3 regions of the Novosphingobium sp. HNCC26BN242 genome follow, and region 2 is predicted to be linked to each of the others. Evidence: predicted binding sites of a transcription regulator. Region 2 holds the regulator's gene; each other region holds the start of a gene.
The links. Region 2 encodes LexA, which represses DNA repair genes until DNA is damaged. Its sites were predicted from a motif close to GTTCCNCNCTTGTTCT; they were not measured.

Region 1: a site for LexA is predicted at 3,813-3,828, ahead of recA (recombinase RecA). Genes of this name have one in related genera too.
Region 3: a site for LexA is predicted at 3,760-3,775, ahead of AC2A1F_RS04400 (S24 family peptidase). Genes of this name have one in related genera too.

Annotation. Positions count from the first base shown of each region.
Region 1 is NZ_JBXUGM010000003.1:67,801-74,647, reverse strand. It holds gene alaS (alanine--tRNA ligase) at 1-414, opposite strand, end outside; gene AC2A1F_RS12490 (class I SAM-dependent methyltransferase) at 458-1,285, opposite strand; gene AC2A1F_RS12485 (glutathione S-transferase family protein) at 1,298-1,924, opposite strand; gene recA (recombinase RecA) at 2,670-3,740, opposite strand; gene AC2A1F_RS12475 (SRPBCC family protein) at 4,012-4,806, opposite strand; gene AC2A1F_RS12470 (adenylate kinase) at 4,854-5,504, opposite strand; gene secY (preprotein translocase subunit SecY) at 5,603-6,847, opposite strand, start outside.
Region 2 is NZ_JBXUGM010000006.1:99,679-106,525, reverse strand. It holds gene AC2A1F_RS18430 (ComEC/Rec2 family competence protein) at 1-1,877, shown strand, start outside; gene AC2A1F_RS18425 (energy transducer TonB) at 1,940-2,608, opposite strand; gene lexA (transcriptional repressor LexA) at 2,867-3,574, opposite strand; gene AC2A1F_RS18415 (molybdopterin molybdotransferase MoeA) at 3,633-4,838, opposite strand; gene moaC (cyclic pyranopterin monophosphate synthase MoaC) at 4,835-5,311, opposite strand; gene AC2A1F_RS18405 (arylesterase) at 5,494-6,192, opposite strand; gene AC2A1F_RS18400 (hypothetical protein) at 6,485-6,640, opposite strand; gene AC2A1F_RS18395 (ABC transporter ATP-binding protein) at 6,736-6,847, shown strand, end outside.
Region 3 is NZ_JBXUGM010000001.1:927,723-934,569, forward strand. It holds gene AC2A1F_RS04385 (LVIVD repeat-containing protein) at 1-2,959, shown strand, start outside; gene AC2A1F_RS04390 (hypothetical protein) at 3,134-3,526, opposite strand; gene AC2A1F_RS04395 (hypothetical protein) at 3,516-3,704, opposite strand; gene AC2A1F_RS04400 (S24 family peptidase) at 3,824-4,516, shown strand; gene AC2A1F_RS04405 (MBL fold metallo-hydrolase) at 4,647-5,315, shown strand; gene AC2A1F_RS04410 (MAPEG family protein) at 5,419-5,811, opposite strand; gene rpmF (50S ribosomal protein L32) at 6,058-6,237, shown strand; gene plsX (phosphate acyltransferase PlsX) at 6,263-6,847, shown strand, end outside.

The DNA of each region.
Region 1 (6,847 bases), on a different contig from region 2:
CGCAAACGCCTCGTCGTCGGTGTGATAAACGGTGGCGATCAGCTTGTCCTTGGGCAGCCCCCATTCCTTGGTCAACAGCGTCCACGCATGCGTGATCGCCTGATCCTTGAAATAGTCCCCGAACGAGAAATTGCCGAGCATTTCGAAGAACGTGTGATGCCGCGCAGTGTAGCCAACATTGTCCAGATCGTTGTGCTTGCCGCCTGCCCGCACGCACTTCTGCGAAGACGTCGCGCGCGGCGTAGCCCGCGTCTCGAACCCGGTGAACACGTTCTTGAACGGCACCATCCCTGCGTTCACGAACATCAGGGTGGGATCGTTATAGGGCACCAGCGGCGCGGACTGCACCACATCGTGCCCGGTTGAGCCAAAGTAGTCGAGGAAGGACCGGCGAATTTCGTTCGTAGAAGTCATAATCTGTCGATTAGGCGACCGGTCGGCGCGCTACAAGCACGTTTCATCCATTACGGTGATCGGACGAAGCACTTACCACCCAGGCTGCGGCAGGAAATGCCACGCGGCCGCCTTCCAGATGGGCTTCCACCAGCGCCAGCAGCCGCTCTTCCACCTCGCTCCGCTGCGGCTCTGGCAGGGTGCGCAGTGCTGATGCCGCCGGGCCGATTCGCCGGAACAGCGCCATCGCCTCGCCTACCGGATCGGCCCCGGTGCCTGCCACATAGGCAAAGTCTACCGGCACGAACTCGTGATCGGTCCATCCTGCCATGCACAACCGCACATGATCGGGATCGGCAAAGGCGAACGGCCCCGGCGCAAAGCGCTGCGGCACAGGCGGCTCGCTCGGCGGCAGCAAGCCAGCGATTTCCCGCGCCCAACCATTCTCCGCAGCCTTGCGAAAGCACGAAAACATCATCCGCGCCCCCGGCTCCGCAACGGCGGCCAGATGCGCAAAGGCCTGCGGCGGATCGGGAAAGAACATCACCCCATGGCGCGAAACATACAGATCAGGCCGCCCGCCATCGGGCTGCCAGTGCGAAGCGTCCGCCATCAGAAACCGCACATTGCTGGCAGAAGCTCTCGCGCTTGCCGTGGCCACTAGGTCCACCGAGATATCGACGCCGGTCACCACAGCCTCCGGGCGCGCCTTTGCCACCGCAATCGCAAGCTCCCCCGCCCCGCAACCCAGATCCACAATCTGCCGCCCCGGCTCAGCCACAATCGCCGCCAGCAGATGCGGCGTCAGCTCGCCAAAGCTGATGTCGGTGCGCTGCCATTCCTGCGCCCAGCTGCGGCCTACAGTGCCTTGCCAATCCGTCGCGCTCGTCATCAACCGTTGCCTTTACATGCCGAAGTAATCGCCGCCCTTCTTCCGCGCCCGCTGCCAGGCTGGACGTGCATGCACGGCAGCCACAAACGCAGCGAGCTTGGGGAAATGCACCCCTGCACCCTGCATCACCGCAATTTCCGCCGGGAAGCTCAGCATCACATCGGCCCCGGTCCAATCATCGCCGATAAAGTGCCCCGATGGCTGCAGGATTTGCTCCATATAGCCAAAGTGCGCCGCCAACTGCTCATCAATACGCGGCTTGAGCGGCGCTGCCGCATCTCCCAGACGCGACGTATAAATCTGCATCAGCACCGGCGTCATCGCCGACCCTTCGGCAAAATGCATCAGTTCCAGATGGCGTACCGCCTCGTCTGAACCCGCCGCAGGCAACCACGCGCCATTGCCATAGCGCTCGCACAGCACTTGCACGATCGCCCCTGATTCCTCGATCACGCGCCCGTCGATCTCCAGCAACGGCGATTTGCCCAGCGGATGCACCGCCTTCAGTTCGGGCGGCGCAAGATTGGTCACAGCATCGCGCTGATAGTGCCGGATCTCATAGTCGATCCCCAGCTCTTCCAGCAGCCACAGCACCCGCTGCGACCGGCTGTTGTTGAGATGATGCACGACAATACCCACAGCGACTCTCCCGATGATTTAAGCGCAAGGTTAAGGCCCAACCTTCAGAACGCAAACGAAAGGTGTTTGGCTCGCTTGCAAACTCAAATGACCAGCAGCTCAACTGCACGTTGCGAGCGTCGCCCTAAGGACAAGGAGTTTCGCGCAGAGGACGCAAAGGAAGCAGAGATGGTGCGCCGGGATTAAAACACTTTTCGACCGATCTAGGTCACCGTGACGGGGTCGAATTGGCTTCAGCGCAAGGCGCGAGGAACGAGAAATGCAGTTGCATTGTGACTGTCGATCAACGCTGCGCTGAACCCAGTTCGGCCCGCCGCGCAGCGGTTGCAAATGGAAGTTGGCTGGACGGCGTTACGTCGCTTACAGGTGTAACCAACCCCGGCCGCGCGCCGCGCCTTGCCATCAAGCGTCGTCTCGCAAACACCGTGATCCAGATTGGTCGGAAAGTGTTCTAGTGGCAAGCTAACCCAATGACCTTGTGATAGCTGCGGCATTCGATTTCGTTAAACGGCTTTGCCGCCGCTTGGCCCCCATTGCGATCTCTTCTTCCTTTGCGGACTCTGCGCGAAACACATTCTCCGCATGGGACTGCCGACGAGATCGCTGAAATCATCCAATGGACGTGCTTGCAAACCATTTAATCCCTAAACAAAAAGCCCGCACGTTCCTGCCGGGGAACGCGCGGGCTCTTTGGTCTGGCGATCAGGGGTCCGGGGCGGTGCATCCGGCCTGACGCCTTGAAGGATCAGATGTCGTCGTCCGCGTCCGGGCCAGCCATCAGTCCTTCGGCAACCTGATCGGTGCGGCCACGGATCGCGGCTTCGATGCGGTTGCAGATCTCGGGGTTTTCACGCAGGAAATTCTTCGAATTTTCGCGGCCCTGACCGATGCGGATCGAATCATAGCTGAACCATGCGCCAGACTTTTCGACCACGCCGGCCTTCACACCAAGATCAAGGATTTCCCCGATCTTGGAAATGCCTTCGCCATACATGATGTCAAATTCGACCTGCTTGAACGGCGGAGCGACCTTGTTCTTCACCACCTTCACGCGCGTGGCGTTGCCAACGATCTCGTCACGATCCTTGATCTGTCCGGTGCGGCGGATGTCGAGGCGGACCGAGGCGTAGAACTTCAGCGCATTGCCGCCGGTCGTCGTTTCAGGATTGCCGTACATCACGCCGATTTTCATGCGCAGCTGGTTGATGAAGATCACCATGCAGCGCGAACGACTGATCGAACCGGTCAGCTTGCGGAGCGATTGGCTCATCAGGCGGGCCTGAAGACCCACGTGGCTGTCACCCATTTCGCCTTCGATTTCGGCGCGGGGCACCAGTGCAGCAACCGAGTCCACCACCAGCACGTCAATCGCGTTAGAGCGCACCAGCGTATCGACGATTTCGAGCGCCTGTTCACCGGTATCGGGCTGCGATACGATCAGTTCATCAATGTTCACCCCAAGCTTGCGGGCATAGACCGGATCAAGCGCATGTTCGGCATCGATGAACGCAGCCGTGCCGCCACCCTTCTGGGCCTCGGCAATGACATGCAGCGCCAGCGTGGTTTTTCCCGAGCTTTCTGGACCGTAGATCTCAATCACTCGCCCACGCGGCAAACCGCCCACACCAAGCGCGATATCAAGGCCCAGCGATCCGGTGGAAATCGCTTCCACCTGCATCGTTTCTTTCGAGCCCAGCTTCATGGCCGAACCTTTGCCAAACGCACGGTCAATCTGTGCAAGGGCCGCGTCGAGCGCCTTCTGACGATCCATGTCCTTGATCTTACCTTCCTCGATGAGCTTGAGCTGAGCCGCCATGGCTTCGTTTCCCTTGCTAGAGTTGGCTCACATGAACCGTCAACAAGGCTTATGTACTCTTTCTGTTCTCATAGAACAAGTGGGGAACGAAAATAATTCTCCGCAATGGCGATAACTCTTCCCAAACTTCTATCGGGGAAAGCAATTTCCGTCACGCAGCAGCGTACGAACCCTGTGGGAAAGCCTGTAGCCCGCCCACACATTGATGCAAAAGATGCTTCGGAAATGAAGGGACCGCCAGTTCTAACAGCGCCGATTCGCTACAACCAGCTTACCGACCTTCTGGCAGCGGTTTCGCTGTGCCGGGGAACAGCTTGTCCAGCGCCGACTTTACGGACTCGCCAGCCTCGACTTCATCCTTCGTCAGGTCCGGCGTATAACTGGACTCTTCATTGGTGGGCGCGGCATCCTCGCTAACGGGCTCTGCTACCAGCGGTTCAGGCGCTTTAGGCTCATCCAGCGGCAGTTCCGGTCCTGCAGCAACGGCCTTCACCGGGCCCAGCACTTTAACCAACCTGGCCAATTGTCCTTCGAGCACTTTATCAACCGCGCCGGAGATCACCTCAGTCTTATAGCGCATGAAGCCACCGACCACATATTCCCACAGAACCCGCGTCGCCTTGCCGCCGCTTCCATCCACCGGCTTGAAGGTGGCGGTCATTGTGCCATTCACGGCCTCTGATTGCAGCGGCCCCAACCCGCCAACCAACCGCAAGGCGCGATAAGGTTCGGCATAGACCACACGCATGTGCATGACAGAACCGGGCTTTTGCGCGGCCAAGGCATCCTTGGGCACAGGCAGCTTTTCGCAAAAACAGCCATTGGCCACCGGATCGAGCGTAAGGTTCAGCGCCTCACCCGAAAAAGTGTGCTCCGCCGACCACCAGAGCGATGGCGTAGTAAAGGCCTTCCACGCATCAGCAGGGCTGGCTGCCACTTCTGCCGAAACGCGCAGCACGAACCCCGCTTCGGTCTTCAGCGCCACTTCCGCACAGGCTGGAGCGGCAAAGCCTGCCAAAGCCATCGCCAGTCCCCCGGCGGTCACCACGTTTGCTATCATGCGCATTGCCAAGGCCTCCTACCGCCCTGAAAAAGCGGCATCATCCAGCCCTGTTAGCGCGTGCCGACGATCGCCTCAATGGCTGCCGTCACCGCGTCCATCTCCGCCATGCCGTCCACCCGGGCAACGATGCCGCGGGCGTCATAGATCGGCAGGATCGGCGCTGTCTTGGCGCGGTATTCAGCCATCCGCGTGCGCACGGTGTCTTCGTTGTCATCGGGGCGGCGCTTGAATTCGTGGCTGCCGCACTTGTCACACGTGCCTTCGACCACAGGCTTCTCGAACACGTCGTGATAGCCCTTGCCGCAACTGGCACAGGTGTAGCGCCCGATGATCCGCTCGACCAGCGCGTCCTCGTTTACGTCCAGTTCGACGACATGGTCCAACCGCTTACCCCGCGCTTCAAGGATCGCATCAAGCGATGCCGCTTGCGGAGCCGTGCGCGGATAGCCGTCAAAGATAGCGCCTTGCCCCTCGGGCAGCGCGTCCAGCTCATCGCCGATCAGCGCCGAGACGATCTCGTCCGAAACGAGCTCGCCCGCTTCCATCACCGCCTTGGCCTTCAAACCGACCGGCGTTCCCGCCTTCACGGCGGCGCGCAACATGTCGCCGGTCGACAGCTGCTTCATGCCATGCCGCTCAACCAGACGCTGTGCCTGGGTGCCCTTGCCCGCGCCCGGAGGGCCCAACAGGATGATGTTCACGCCTTTTTATCCCCTCTTGCGACTGCTGCCCTTAGTCCAATTGGCCCTCAGCCCAAATGGTCCTTCAGCCCAATTGAACCCTCAGCCCAATTGAACCCTCAGCGCAGTCGGCCCTTCAGCTTCGCCTTCTTGATCAGATCGCCATACTGGTGCGCCAGCAGATGCGACTGGATCTGGGTGATTGTATCGACTGTCACGTTGACCACGATCAGCAGGCTGGTGCCTCCAAAGAACACCGCACCCATGCCCGTTTCGGCCATGATATATTCCGGAACCACACAAACCACGGTGATGTATGCAGCACCCAGCACGGTAATGCGAGTCAGCACATAGTCGAGGTAGTTCATGGTGTTTTTTCCCGGACGGATGCCAGGAATGAAACCACCATTCTTTTTGAGGTTCTCGGCCGTTTCTTCCGGGTTGAACACCACGGCCGTATAGAAGAACGCGAAGAAGATGATCCCCAGCGCATACAGCACCATGTAGAGCGGCTTGCCGTGGCCCAGATACTGGTTGAGCGTCACAATCGCCTGACCCATCGTGGTGTCGGGCGAGATCGAGTTGCCGGCAAACTGCGTGATCGTGAGCGGCAGCAGCAGCAATGAGCTGGCGAAGATCGGCGGAATGACGCCCGCGGTGTTCAGCTTGAGCGGCAAATGGCTGCTATCGGCCTGCATCATCCCGCGCTGCGTGGCGCGCTTGGGATACTGGATCAGCAACCGGCGCGATGCGCGTTCGAAGAAGCAGATCGCCAGCACCAGCACCACCAACATGATCACGATGCCAACGATCAGGAACGGCGAGATCGAGCCGGTGCGCCCGCCTTCGAACAGGTTGCCAAAGAACTTTGGCAACTGCGCCACGATCCCGGCCATGATAATCAGCGAAACGCCGTTGCCGATCCCGCGCGAGGTGATCTGTTCACCCAGCCACAGCAGGAACATCGTACCACCGATCAGCGAAATCACCGCACCCACGCGGAACAGCATGCCGGGGTTGACCACCGCCTGCAGTCCGCTCGACGCGCCGTAAGCCTCAAGCCCGGAGGCGAGCACCCAGCCTTGAATGGCGGTCAGGAACACCGCGCCGTAACGCGTATACTGGTTAAGCTTCTTGCGCCCGCTTTCGCCTTCCTTCTTCATCGCCGCAAGGGTCGGATGAAGCGAAGCGGCCAGCTGCACCACGATCGATGCGGTGATATAGGGCATCACGCCCAGCGCGATCAGGCTCATACGCTCCAGCGAACCGCCAGAAAACGCATTGAAGATATCAAGCACGCCACCGCGCGTCTGATCGTAGAGTGTTTCCATGATCAGCGGGTTCACGCCGGGCAACGGCACGAA
Region 2 (6,847 bases):
GACAGCCCGGGATTACACGGCCTGCGGTCCTGACCTTGCAGGGCAAGGTGCTGGAGCGCCGGGAAGAGCCTGCCAAAGCGCGGGTTCGGCTCTTGCTGCTTGCCCGTATTCCCGATTTCGCCGATCCCGTGCGCGTCCGCGTCAATCTGCCGATTGCCAAGGACGTTGCCGCCATTACCGAGGGCGCAGAGATCGGCCTGCGCGCACGGTTGATGCCTCCGGCCGCGCCGATGTTGCCCGGGGCCTATGATTTCGCCCGCACGGCGTGGTTCAATGGGCTGGCCGCTACGGGCAGCGCGCTTGGCGATCCCATCGTGATCCGCGCTTCGGATCAAGGTGCCACGCTGCGCGCGGTGCAGCGGTCGCTGGCCGATCATGTCCGCTCTCAACTGGGCGGATCAACCGGTTCGATTGCCGCCGCGCTGGCTAGCGGAGATCGCGGAGCCATTGCACCCGCCGATGACGATGCAATGCGCGATGCAGGGCTAACGCATCTGCTCTCGATCAGTGGCCTGCATGTCAGCGCATTGGTTGGCGCGGTCTATTTTCTCGTGGCACGCCTGCTTGCCGCCATCCCGTGGATCGCCCTGCGCATTCGTGTGCCAATTGCGGCCGCCCTGATGGGGGCGCTGGCAGGTATCGCCTACACCCTGCTGACCGGCGCTGAAGTGCCGACGATCCGCTCCTGCATCGGCGCGCTGCTGGTGCTGATCGCTTTGGCACTGGGGCGTGATCCGTTGTCCTTGCGCATGGTGGCGGTGGGCGCACTGGTGGTTATGCTGTTCTGGCCTGAAGCCGTGCTTGGCCCCAGCTTCCAGATGAGCTTTTCCGCTGTCATCGCCATTATCGCCTTCCACTCAGCCGCCCCGGTGAAGGGGTTTCTGACAGCTGAGCACCACGGGGCGCTGGTGCGGATGGCGCGCAATCTGATCCTGCTGCTGGTCACTGGTGTGGTTATCGAACTGGCGCTGATGCCCATCGGCCTGTTCCACTTCCATCGTGCAGGCGTCTATGGCGCGCTGGCCAATGTGATCGCCATCCCGCTCACCACTTTCGTCACGATGCCGCTGATCGGCCTTGCCTTGCTGCTGGACAGTGTGGGGTTCGGCGCACCGGCATGGTGGCTGGCAGGCAAAAGCCTCGAGCTGCTGCTCGCGCTGGCCCATTTCGTGGCGGCAAGGCCCGGTGCGGTGACGATGCTCCCGGCCATCGCGCCTTGGACGTTCGCGCTGTTCATTGCCGGAATGTTGTGGCTCGCATTGTGGACAGGAAAAGTGCGGTTGTGGGGAGCGGTCCCCGCAGCGCTGGCGGTCCTAGCCATGGTGCTCACGCCGACCCCGGACATTCTCGTCACTGGCGATGGGCATCACGTCGGCCTGACCGGGGCGGGTGATGATCTGATCGTGCTGCGCATGGGCAGGGGGGAATACATGCGCGACAACTTGCTCGAACTGGCTGGTATGGAAGGCACACTGCGCCCGATTGACCGCTGGTCTGGTGCCCGCTGCAACGATGACTTCTGTGTCGCACGGTTGCAGCGTGGCGGTCGGCAGTTCATCTTGCTGGTGGCGCGGAGCCGCAACTACATCGATGACATGGCGCTCGCCGCAGCCTGCGAGCGCGCCGATATCGTGGTTGCGGATCGTCGCTTGCCCTATTCTTGCCGGGCAAAAATGCTCAAGGCCGACCGTGTCATGCTGGCAAATACGGGAGGCCTGTCGATCAATCTGACAACGGGCCGCGTGCGGACAGTGGCCGAAACGCAAGGCGAGCATGGATGGTATCGCAAACCACCGCCGCCAACATTCAGAAAGCCCGTCAAACCAGCCACCTCGGCTTCCGACAGCGCGTCTGGAGCTTTACTGTCTGCCAAATAATTCGTAGGTTCCAAGTGGCCGGGCACCGGCATCGATTGATGTGCAAGTGCCCGACCGGATAGTTACGGCAGCACCCAGCGGATCGAGCCGCTGTAGCTCCCGCTCATCGGCAGGCCATCGCCACCCATCGCGGGGATGAAGCGGGCGCGGCTGCTGACTTTCGCGCAGGTAGCGGCATCAAGATCGGCCGATCCGCTCGAACCGGTAACCTCGCACCCGGTCACCCGGCCGTCAGTGCCGATGGTCAGGCGGAACCGGGTCAACCCCTCGCGCTCTTCGCGGATCGCGGCGCTCGGATAGTCGCGGTCCGAGACCCACGATCCCGGCGAACCTTTGGGAGAGGCACCACGCGCGGCGAAGCTGGCAGAAGGCGAGGGCTTCACTTCGGGCGGGACGAATGGCCCCACTTCAACCGGCACGATCGGAATGATCTCGACCGGTTTCAACCCGATGCCCGGATCGACGGGGCCGAGTATGATGTCAGGCTTGGGAGCGACCAGCGGGGTATCTTGCGGTTTCTGTGCCGGTTTGATGTCCGGCGGTGGGGCGATGGGAGTGATCTTTACCTCATCGTCCTTCCACTGTTGCGCAATAAAGGGGTCCTTCACGATCTTGACGATCCCGCTGGCAAAGCCAGACGTGATGGCCCAGATCGCCACGCCGTGAAGCAACGCTACGGCGATGAAGGTTTGCGTTTGTCGCTGCCGGGAATTTTCTGCTGAATAAGCCATTGGCAACACCTCTTCCGTTGCCGACGCCCCAGGTTCTGGCGGGCCGTCCCGGAAGGGGGCGCCCCGTGTGGGGCATTCGGTAACGATAGAAACTATATCAAAGCCGAACGCCTTGCTAGAAGAATCTCAACCAAATAGATTGATATTTAGCATAACGAATCCCGGATAAACACAAATGCCGCCCGCCGATTGTCTCGGCGAACGGCATCTGAAGATTTATAACCAGCAGGCAACAGCGCTTTGTCGCCGCCAAACCCCTTAGTGGTAGCGCCGCAGCAGGCCCGCCAGTTTGCCCTGCACGGCCACTTCATCGGGCCGGTAGAACTGCGGATCATAGGCCGCGTTGGCCGGATCGAGGCGGATCATGCCCTTTTCGCGGTGGAGGTACTTGAGTGTGGCTTCTTCACCACGCACCAGCGCAACCACGATTTCGCCATCGCGGGCAACATCGGTCTTGCGGACAAGGGCATAGTCGCCATCAAAAATTCCGGCCTCAACCATCGAATCCCCGGACACTTCAAGCGCGTAATGCTCTCCAGCGCCGAGCAGGGCCGCGGGCACCGGCAGCGTTGCCGCGGTTTCGAACGCTTCGATTGGCATACCGGCGGCGATCTTCCCGTGCAGCGGCAATTCGATCACATCGTTGGCGGGAGCGGGAGCGGCCTTGGGTGCGGTGCGCAGCGGGGTGAGCGTGGTGTTGGCATTTGCGGCAGTACGCACTGGCGCTGTGCTACTCGGCTTGGTCACCGAGCTATCAGGCTGGCGCAGGACTTCGAGCGCGCGCGCGCGGTTGGGCAGGCGGCGGATGAAGCCGCGTTCTTCCAGTGCGGAGATCAGGCGATGGACACCGGACTTCGATTTGAGATCGAGCGCTTCCTTCATTTCTTCGAACGAAGGGGAAATGCCCGATTCCTCCAACCGGATTTGGATGAAGGTGAGCAGTTCATGCTGCTTGCGCGTCAACATTGGCGGTTCCTCCGCGGGTGAACGAATACGGAACGGATAAGCAACCTATTTCACGACGTCAAGCAATTCCGCCATTTTCGAGCAGGTAAACCGGAACATCCGTTCCTGCCGCTTTGGCTTCGGCCCAGGCTTCGCGCACAACCAGCGCATTGGCGCGGGCAAGCGGTGACAGTGCGCCTGAATCCTGCAGCGGATCGAGCGCCACGTTGGCCCCATCCCAGACGGCGCGAAGGAATTCCATGCGACTGCCACCTTTGCCCAACGGTGCGGCCAATCGCGCCGGAATTGTCCATGGCAGCGGGGCCGCTGCACCGGCGCTGGCGCGCAGCAGGGGTAGCAGGAAAAGGAACGCGGTGACAAAGGCCGAGGCGGGATTGCCCGGCAGTCCAAGGATCACTTGCGCTCCACGGCGCGCCACGAGCAACGGCTTGCCCGGCTTGATCCCGACGCGCCAGAAATCCAGCTTGGCCCCAACGGCTTCAAGCGCGGGCCGGACGAGATCGTGATCGCCGACCGAAGCGCCACCGCTGGTCACGATGATGTCGGCATCGCTGGCGCTGTCGAAAGCTGTCGCCAGCGCCTGCAGTTGATCAGGGATCGGGCCAAGTGCTCGAATTTCAACCGGCAAGGCTGCGGCCATCGCGCACAGCATGGGGCCATTGCTGGCGGGCAACTGGTGGAGCCCAGCGTCTTGTCCAGGCGGCACCAGTTCATCCCCGCTGTCGATCACGGCGAGCTTGAGCCGCCGCCGCACCGGCAGATGGCTATGCCCGCCCGCAATGGCCAGTGCAATCTGCGCCGGGCTTATGCGCGTGCCTGCCGGGATCAATTCAGCAGCGGCAGCGAAATCCATGCCGGCCGGACGGATATGGCGCTCCAGCGGCTCAGGCAGTGTGCCGGTGAAGCGCAGAGTTGCGCCATCGCGCGCCGTATCTTCTTGGATCAGGACCATGTCAGCGCCGTTCGGGACAATAGCGCCGGTGCTGATGCGCACCGCTTCGCCTGTGCCGACCACGCCCTCAAACGGATGGCCAGCTGCACTTTCGCCGGTCACCTGCCACGGGCCGGGCAGATCGGCGCTGCGCAGGGCATAGCCATCCATCGCAGATAGCGGCGCTGCGGGCTGCGTGCGGCGGGCGGCAAGCGGCTGCACGAGGTAGTGGCCGAGGCATTCAGCCACCGCACGTTGCTCTACCGGCAAGGTCGGGGCGAGTGCGAGCAAACGCGCTTGGGCTTCGGCAAGGGGAAGGGGAGGCGTCTTCACGCGTCGTCAGCGCGCCAGATGCCGGATTTGCCGCCGCGCTTTTCGATCAGGCGCACGCCTTCGATGACCATGCCCTTGTCCAGCGCCTTGGCCATGTCATAGACCGTCAGCAGCGCGACCGAGACAGCGGTCAGGGCTTCCATCTCCACACCGGTGCGGCCCGTCAGCGTGGCCGTGGCGGTGCATTCGACGCCAGCTTCAACGAAGGTGAAATCAACATTTACCGCATCGAGCGCGAGCGGGTGGCACAGCGGGATTAATTCGGCGGTCTTCTTTGCGGCCATGATCCCGGCAAGCCGCGCGGTGCCTAGCACGTCACCTTTGGGAGCATCGCCTGCGCGGATGGCCTCAAGTGTGGCTGCGGACATGCGAATCAGGCCGCGCGCAATGGCCACGCGCTGGGTTTCAGCCTTGCCTCCAACGTCGACCATGCGGGCGGTTCCCGCCGAATCGATATGGGTCAATTCGTTCATTCAGCAGAGCCTTTCCCTGAACAGGTTTACACAGTTTACACAGTCCATGGAGAAAACTGTCCGGTCTCCATCGGTGTCTATTTAGTGCGCGCAAATGGCCGGAACTGCGGCGGTTTTCAAGCAAGCGAGAGCGGGGTCGGACATCGTGCGATGCTGGCACCGTCGTGCGATGTAGGACAGCCCTATTTGCCGCTTTCGGTAGCCTGTTTGAGCGCATTTGCCACTTTCGCCTGCGTGGCCGCAACGATCCGGTTCACGCCCGCGGCATTGGGGTGGACATTGTCGTCCAGCATCAGCGTGCGGTTGCCCAGAACGGGTTCGAGGAAGAACGGCACCAGCCCGGCCTTGTGCTTCTTGGCCATGTCTGGCCAGATCGGGTTGAAGCGGTTTGTGTAATCCGCCCCTAGATTGGGTGCGGCGAGCATGCCGGTAAGGACGACCGGAATCTGGCGATTGTCGAACTCGGTCAGGATCGCGTCGAGGTTGGCGCGGGTTTCCTCGGGCGGCAGGCCGCGCAGCATATCGTTGCCGCCAAGGCCGACCAGCGCCAGCGTGGGCTTTACCGGCTGATTGTCGAGCGTGAACTTTAAGCGTTGCAGCGCGGCGGCGGTGGTATCCCCCGAAACGCCAGCGTTGATCACGCGCGCCGGGGTGCCGCCAGCGTTAAGTGCTGCTTCTAGACGCGGCGGATAGCCTTCGCCCGGTTGCAGGTTGTATCCTGCATAGAGGCTGTCCCCAAATGCGAGAATGACAGGTGCGTCAGCGGGAATGGGAGCTGCGGCAATGCTTGCTTCGGCAGAGCCGCTTGCTTTTGATTCGGGTGCATTTTCTGCAGAGCATGCGGCCAAAAATAGCGTGGCGAGGAGCAGGGGTGTTCTCATGCATGCGGTGATAACCGTTAGGTTTGCGCTTGTCGAAGGGTGCTTGTGGTCTGTGCTGGCTGTTGTGCTTCGACAAGCTCAGCACGAGCGGGGTTTGGGTTTGGTCTTGAGTAACCACGCCTCATGCTGAGCCTGTCGAAGCATCATCAAGAGCCGGTCAAAGCCTGCTCAGGCTGGCCCGTCAAAGGCTGTTTCAACCCAAACGCGCCAACCAACGCATTGAAACTTCGCTGCAGCGCACCCAAGTGCCGGTTGCACATTGCAATCAATCCATGCCAATCGAGGCCCGTGATTAGGCCGTAAACTCATAGACCACACCGCCGAGGTTTGAGGCAAAACGGCCAGGTGCAAGGAAAGAGGGCGCAGGAATATGTTGATACTTCAAGCCCGATTGACGCAGCAGATGGCCGTTTTGGTCAAATCCGCAGGACGTCGAAATGACTTCCATCTCGAACCAAGCCGCCCTTGGAAGGGCAACCAGCCCTCCCAGCGAGCGCCTTGGCCCGATATGTTCGTCATTTCGACGCCTCGGCGGCGTGGTCTATGAGTTTACGGCCTAACACCCCCACCCCGGTTATCGCCGCTTCCGCCCTGACCTTGTCGCTCGGTTCCGGGGAGGCGCGGGTGGAGATCCTGCGGGGCATCGACCTGACGA
Region 3 (6,847 bases), on a different contig from region 2:
CTTTCTGAACAGCTACCTCGGCTACACGATGTGGGACTATGAATCCGATGCGCCCAGCATGTGGCCGGGGCCGGAAAACCGCGCGCCCAAGCCTGCGCGCATGTCAGACGCCGAATATGAAAAGGCGTTCAAGAAGCAGTTCTATCCCACCAGCGATGAACAGCGCGAAGTGCTTGATCGCAACCCCGAAGGCGCAGCCACGCGCGGGCTGTGGCGCGATGTCGAATTTTTGCGCAACGTCTATGACGTCAACAGCCAGGCCAAGGACACCCAGTTCGCTGACTACCACGGCCACGGCTGGAACTTCCGCGCGATCCTGAAGCGCGACCGTCGCGGCAATCTGCTCGACGATGATGGCGACATGAGCACTTACGGCACCGACACGGCGCACATCATCGACCCGAATGACCCCGAGAAGTTCCGTAAAGGCGCCGAGGGCAAGTTCGTGGATGCTGGCCCTGACAATCCCGGCAGGACCGTCCACATGATGGACATCCACGCGCAGATCGGCATGCAGTGCGCCGATTGCCACTTCGCGCAGGACAGCCATGGCAATGGCCTGATCTATGGCGAGGTCGCCAATGCGGTGGAGATCGGTTGCAAGGATTGCCACGGCACGCCCGACGCCTACCCCACGCTGTTGACCTCGAACCTTGCTGCGCCCGAAAAGGGCAACAACCTCTCGCTGCTGCGCAACGCCGATGGCCAGCGCCGTTTCGAATGGTTCACTGAGGCCGACGGCAGGCGCGTGCTGATCCAGCGCTCGATCATCGATCCCAAGCTGTCGTGGCGCATGAGTCTGGTGAAGGACTCGGTCGACGCGCGCTTTGCCGGCAAAATGGACAGCACAGGCGCGCCGATCTTCAACCCGAAGGCCGCCCGTGCCAAGCTGATGGCCAAATCCGCATCAGACGATGGCGACTACAAGTTCGGCACCGGTATCCCCAAGGAAGCCCGCGCGCACCGTGACGATGACATGGCCTGCTTCACCTGCCACCTGTCGTGGACCACATCGTGCGCAGGCTGCCATCTGCCGATTGAAGCGAACTGGAAATCGGCCACGCACAAGTACGAGGAAGACTACACCCGCAACTACGCGACCTATAACCCGCAGGTCGCACGTGATGACATGTTCCAGCTGGGCAAGCATCAGCGCAACAAGTCCTCCGGCTCCGATCCGGTGCAGTTCGATGCAGCGGGCAACCCGGTCAGCGGCAAGGCCATCACTGCGCCGATCCGCTCCACTTCGGCGCTGATCCTGTCCTCGACGAACATCAACCGCGAACGCATCTATGTGCAGCAGCCGCCAATTTCCTCAATCGGTTACTCCAGCCAAGCCTTCGCGCCGCACTTCCCCCACACCGTGCGCAAGAACGAAACCAAGCAGTGCACCGACTGCCACGTTGCCCAAGACGAGGACAACAACGCGGTCATGGCGCAACTGCTGCTGCTTGGCACAAACTACGTGAACTTCGTCGGCATGAACGCGTGGTTCGGCCTTGCCGGTGGCTTCGAAGCCGTCCGCGTGACCGAGTGGGACGAACCACAGGCCGTAATCGGCTCCTATCTGCACCGCTATGCCTATCCCGATTACTGGAAGCAGCACGTCGAGAAGAACGATCGCGAGCTGAAGAATTGGACGCGCGGCAAACCGTTCGACAGCAAGCTGTCAGGCGAAACCACGGGCCAAGAACAGTTCGCCAACGTCGTTGAAGGCACCAAAGACGCCGTGCGCTGCCTGCAGATGCGCGGCGAATACATGTTCGTCGCTGAAGGCAAGGGTGGCTTCCGCGCCTATGACATTGCTGCGATTGGCGACAAGGGCTTCTCCGAACGCATCGTCACCGCGCCGTTCTCTTCGCTGGGCCACGATACACACGTAAAAACAAAGAACGCCACCTGCATGGCCTTGCCCACCAATCAGGCCATCGCCCCCACGCGCAACACGCCCGAACTGCGTGGCCTCAATCAGGAACAGCCGTTCTCGCCGGTCTACAGCTATGCCTTCGTCACCGATGCGGTCGAAGGGCTGATCGCGGTCAATGTCGATACGCTGGCCGATGGCGAATTCCGCAACAACTTCTTCACCCGCAGCTTTACTTTTAATCCCGACGGCGTGCTCACCAGCGCGCGGCACATCACGCTGGCAGGCGACTATGCCTACGTCGTCACCGACAATGCGCTGGTCACCGTCCACCTGACCAAGGCGTGGAGCGCGGATAAACCCTGCGAAATCAGCGCCAAGAAAGGCGGAGAGACCTGCCTCGATCCGCGCGTCACTTCGGTCGTGCAACTCACCGATCCTCGAGCCACCGCACTGCAATTCCGCTATCTGTGGGTAACGACCGCCAAGGGCCTCGAACTGCTGGACGTAACCAATCTGGCGCAGCCAAAGCCGGTGTCCGGTGCCGCAGTGCCGCTGACCGATGCCCGCCGCGTCTACCTTTCGCGCACTTATGCGTATGTCGCCGCCAAGAGGCAGGGCCTCGTAATCGTCGATATCACCGCACCCACGCGGCCCTTAATCAACACCAGCTACACTGCCGATGGAAAATTGACCGACGCTGAAGACGTAATCGTCGCCTCTACCAACGCCTCGCTGTTCGCCTATGTCGCCGATGGGCGAAACGGGGTGAAAGTGCTGCAATTGACCAGCCCGTCCAGCCAGCCAAACTTTTACGGCTTCTCTCCCGAACCCAAGCCCGAACTTATCGCATGGGCACGCACGCCCACACCAGCGCTGGCGCTGTCAAAGGGGTTGGACCGTGATCGCGGCGTGGATGAAACCGGTGGGCAGATGGCCGTGTTTGGCCGCCTCGGCTCGCGTCCGTTTACCCGGTCCGAGATGGAAGAGCTGTTCCTGAATGCCAAAGGCGAGGTGTTCCGCGTTTCCAATGCCGTGGACTTGGCCCAATGGGTTGGGGCAAAGGCTGCGCCGATTCTGGTCCGCAGTGATTGAACGCTGTTGCGACTGGATTTGCCCTAGCTCCGTTCGTGTCGAGCGAAGTCGAGACACAGCGCGCATGTGTTTCGACTTCGGGCCAAGCTCGAAGTTTACCCTGAGCATGTCGAAGGGCTCGACACGAACCGAATAATAATTGGGTGCCGCACGAAAGCCATCCGTCAGTCCCGCTCAATCCTCGTCCAGCAGCAAAATTTCAAACTCCACTTCCATCAGTGGCGCGGGCAGCAGTTCGTGGTCCACGCGCGTGATCGCCGCATCGGCCACCAATTGGCCGCGCACGCGGAATTCGTGATCGGGCAAAAGCGCCACAAAGCGCTCCCCATCGCTCACCGCGTCGCTTCCGGCAAAGCGCAGCACCATCGTGTGCCGAGCGCCTGAAAAGGTGATGCTGGCCCACGGTGTTTCGCTCTGGCTGACGACTTCGGCTAAAGGGCCGGCGATTTCCCGCACCGCCCGCATCAGCCGCTCTGCCGTAGCCAGACGGCGCGGTGGCAAGCTCGTGCCAACAACACATTTCGTTTCGAAGGCGGAATGGAAAGCTTTGGAAAGTTCAAGCAACATGGGTGATCTCCGCAAAAGTGTTCATGAAATGTTCCACGCGGGATACCATTGCGGAACGCGGCTCGCGGCCATTGCGCAAATCACCCACCAGGCGGGGATCGTGCGCGGCCAGTCGGCCAAACTTGGTCACGGGCATGCCCGTGCGTTCGAGGAATTTTTCAACTCTGCGCAGAAGCATCACGTCCCGATCCTCCATGGTGTGCCGTCATCCCGAAACGACTCGAAATAGGATTTTTCCTATCTTGATCTTCAAATCCTACAATGCTAGGAAAAGTCCTTCGAATATGGAGGAAGGCAATGGAGACCGAATCTGATGCCGGGGCACGTGATCGGCTCGTCGCACTCGCCGCAACGCGCGGGGTCAGCCTTGCTGCGCTGTCCGCGCTGATCGGTCGGAACACGACGTATCTGCAGCAGTTCGTCCGCAAGGGCAGCCCGCGCAAACTGGAAGAAAATGACCGGCGCACGCTGGCCGAATTCTTCGGCGTGGCCGAAAGCGAACTGGGCGCATCATCGCGCGGCGGCGTGATTGCGGTAGAGCTTGGGCGGCCACCGGTCATCACTCCGGTGCCGCGCTCGTTGACCGCCGAATGGGCTGATATCCCGCGCTTGCCGCTGGGCGCATCGGCGGGCCCCGGCGCTCATCCGGCAGAGGAAATTCCCTCTGGCCGCCTGCGCTTTTCCAACCGCTGGCTTAAAGGGCAGGGGCTGGAACCCGCGATGCTTTCAGTGATCGAGGTCGAGGGCGATTCGATGGAGCCGACGCTGCGCGATGGTGACGAGATCCTTGTTGACCGCACCCAGCGCCCGTTGCGCGCGGGCATTCATGTGATCCGGCTGGATGATGTGCTGTTGGTCAAACGGCTTGAATCCGGCCCCGGCGGCACCGTGCGCATCATTTCCGACAATGCGGCCTATCCGCGCCTTGAACGGCCCCTGCACGAAGTGGAATTGGTCGGCCGTGTCGTCTGGAAAGGTGGCCGCCTCTAATTCCTCCCCAGCATGGGGAGGGGGACCATCCCCCGCTCATCCTGAGCCTGTCGAAGCAAGGATGTCGGAGGGGCACAAGCCATTCCCAAGCCATCTTGCCAATCCGCCAACCACACGCCATTTCACACCCATGACCCAGCCTTCAGCCGAACCACCGTTCAAAGTCGCCATCATCCCCGTCACCCCGCTGCAGCAGAACTGCACGCTGGTGTGGTGCTCAAAGACGATGAAGGGGGCCTTCATCGATGCCGGTGGCGATCTCGACAAGCTGCGCAAGGCTATCGCAGTAACCGGCGTGACCATCGAAAAGCTGCTTGTCACCCACGGTCATATCGATCACTGCGGCAGCACCGGCATTTTCGCGCGAGAACTAGGCGTGCCTATTGAAGGCCCGCAGGAAGCTGACCGTTTCTGGATTTCCAGACTGGACGAAGATGGCCAACGCTGGGGCATAGCGGGAGAGGTGTTCGAACCATCGCGCTGGCTCGAAGATGGCGACAAGGTCACGGTCGGTGAAGTCGAACTAGACGTGATCCATTGCCCCGGCCACACGCCCGGCCACGTCGTGTTCCACCACGCACCTTCACAAGTCGCGATTGTGGGCGATGTCCTGTTTCAGGGCTCTATCGGTCGCACCGATTTCCCGATGGGCAATCATCAGGACCTGATCGATTCGATCACGCAAAAGCTTTGGCCGCTGGGCAACGATGTCACTTTCGTTCCGGGCCACGGCCCCAACAGCACGTTTGGGCGTGAACGCCAGACCAACAGCTATGTCAGCGACTACGCGCTAAGTTGAAGAAACTCCCCTTCCGCCTGCGGAAGAGTTACCCTAATACTCCCCTTCCGCCTGCGGGAGGGGTCGGGGGAGGGCATGTTGCGCAACCCACCCCTCACACACTTCAAACATCCAGCGCAATCGAAACGGCCCAAACCGCAAGGCCCAGTTGCGAAAGCATGGTCGTTAGCGTGCCCACGATGCGCAACGATCCCAGCGGCCCGCCGTCCATGCCCACGCCATGGGCCACGCGGCCCAGCATGTAGATTGCGGCCACTCCCATCAGCCAGACATTGCCAGTGCGCGCCAGTTCGATGGCGGCGATCAGCACCAGCATGATCGGCGTATTTTCGATGAAATTGGACTGCGCGCGCATGCGGGCGATCAGGTCCATATCGCCGCCGTCACCGATGCTGATCTTCTTTGCTGTGCGCAGCATGCCAATGCGGATCGACAGCCAGATGTTGATCACGGCAGCGGCGGCAGCGGCGCAAAGCGTAATGGGCAAAACGAACATGCTGATGAATACTCCCCCACGTGATGCCACCTATCGCGGGATCACTTGGGCGTGCTAGCGCGCCGCTGCTTGCAAAGCACCAGAAATTCCGTATAGGCGCGCCTTCGCCAGCGATTTGGCGAATCCCGTTTCTGTTGGCGACACGTCGCCGCGCATGGTTCCTGTTCCAACAGGGCTTGTGCGAAGGTCCGGTTTTCCCTATCGCGCCCGCAACAAAACTACGCAATTCTAAGAACAGGTGCCGAGATGGCCGTCCCCAAAAGAAAGACTTCGCCCTCACGCCGTGGCATGCGCCGCAGCCATGACGCCCTCAGCGTCGATGCATTCCATGAATGCTCGAACTGCGGTGAACTGAAGCGTCCGCACAATCTGTGCAACGCTTGCGGTCATTACAACGGTCGCGAAGTCATCGCTGTCGGGCTTTAAGCCTTAAAAGCGGGGGACTGAAGACATGAGCCTGCCGCGTATCGCCGTCGATGCGATGGGCGGAGATGAAGGCGTGCGTGTCATGGTCGAAGGTGCGGCAATAGCCCGCCGCCGTCATGACCGCTGCACATTCCTCCTCGTTGGCGATGAAGCCCGCATCGCTCAAGCACTTGATGCTCACCCGAACTTGCGCAGCGCGTCGGAAATCCTCCACGCGCCTGATGTTGTTTCGGGTGATGAAAAGCCAACGCAAGCCCTGCGCCGCGCCAAGACCACATCAATGGGCCTTGCCATCAATGCGGTAAAGCAAGGTCAGGCCGGAGCTGCGGTCAGTGCGGGCAACACCGGTGCGCTGATGGCCATGGCCAAGCTGGCGCTGCGCACGATGCCAGGCATTGATCGACCGGCGCTTTCGGCACTGCTTCCAACGCTGGGCGAACATGATCTGATCATGCTTGATCTTGGCGCAAACACCGATTGCGATGCTCGCAATCTGGTGCAGTTCGCGATCATGGGTGCGGCCTATGCGCGGATCGTCAATGGGCTGGAATCGCCGCGCGTGCGTCTGCTGAATATCGGCACCGAAGAGACCAAGGGCACCGATGTGCTG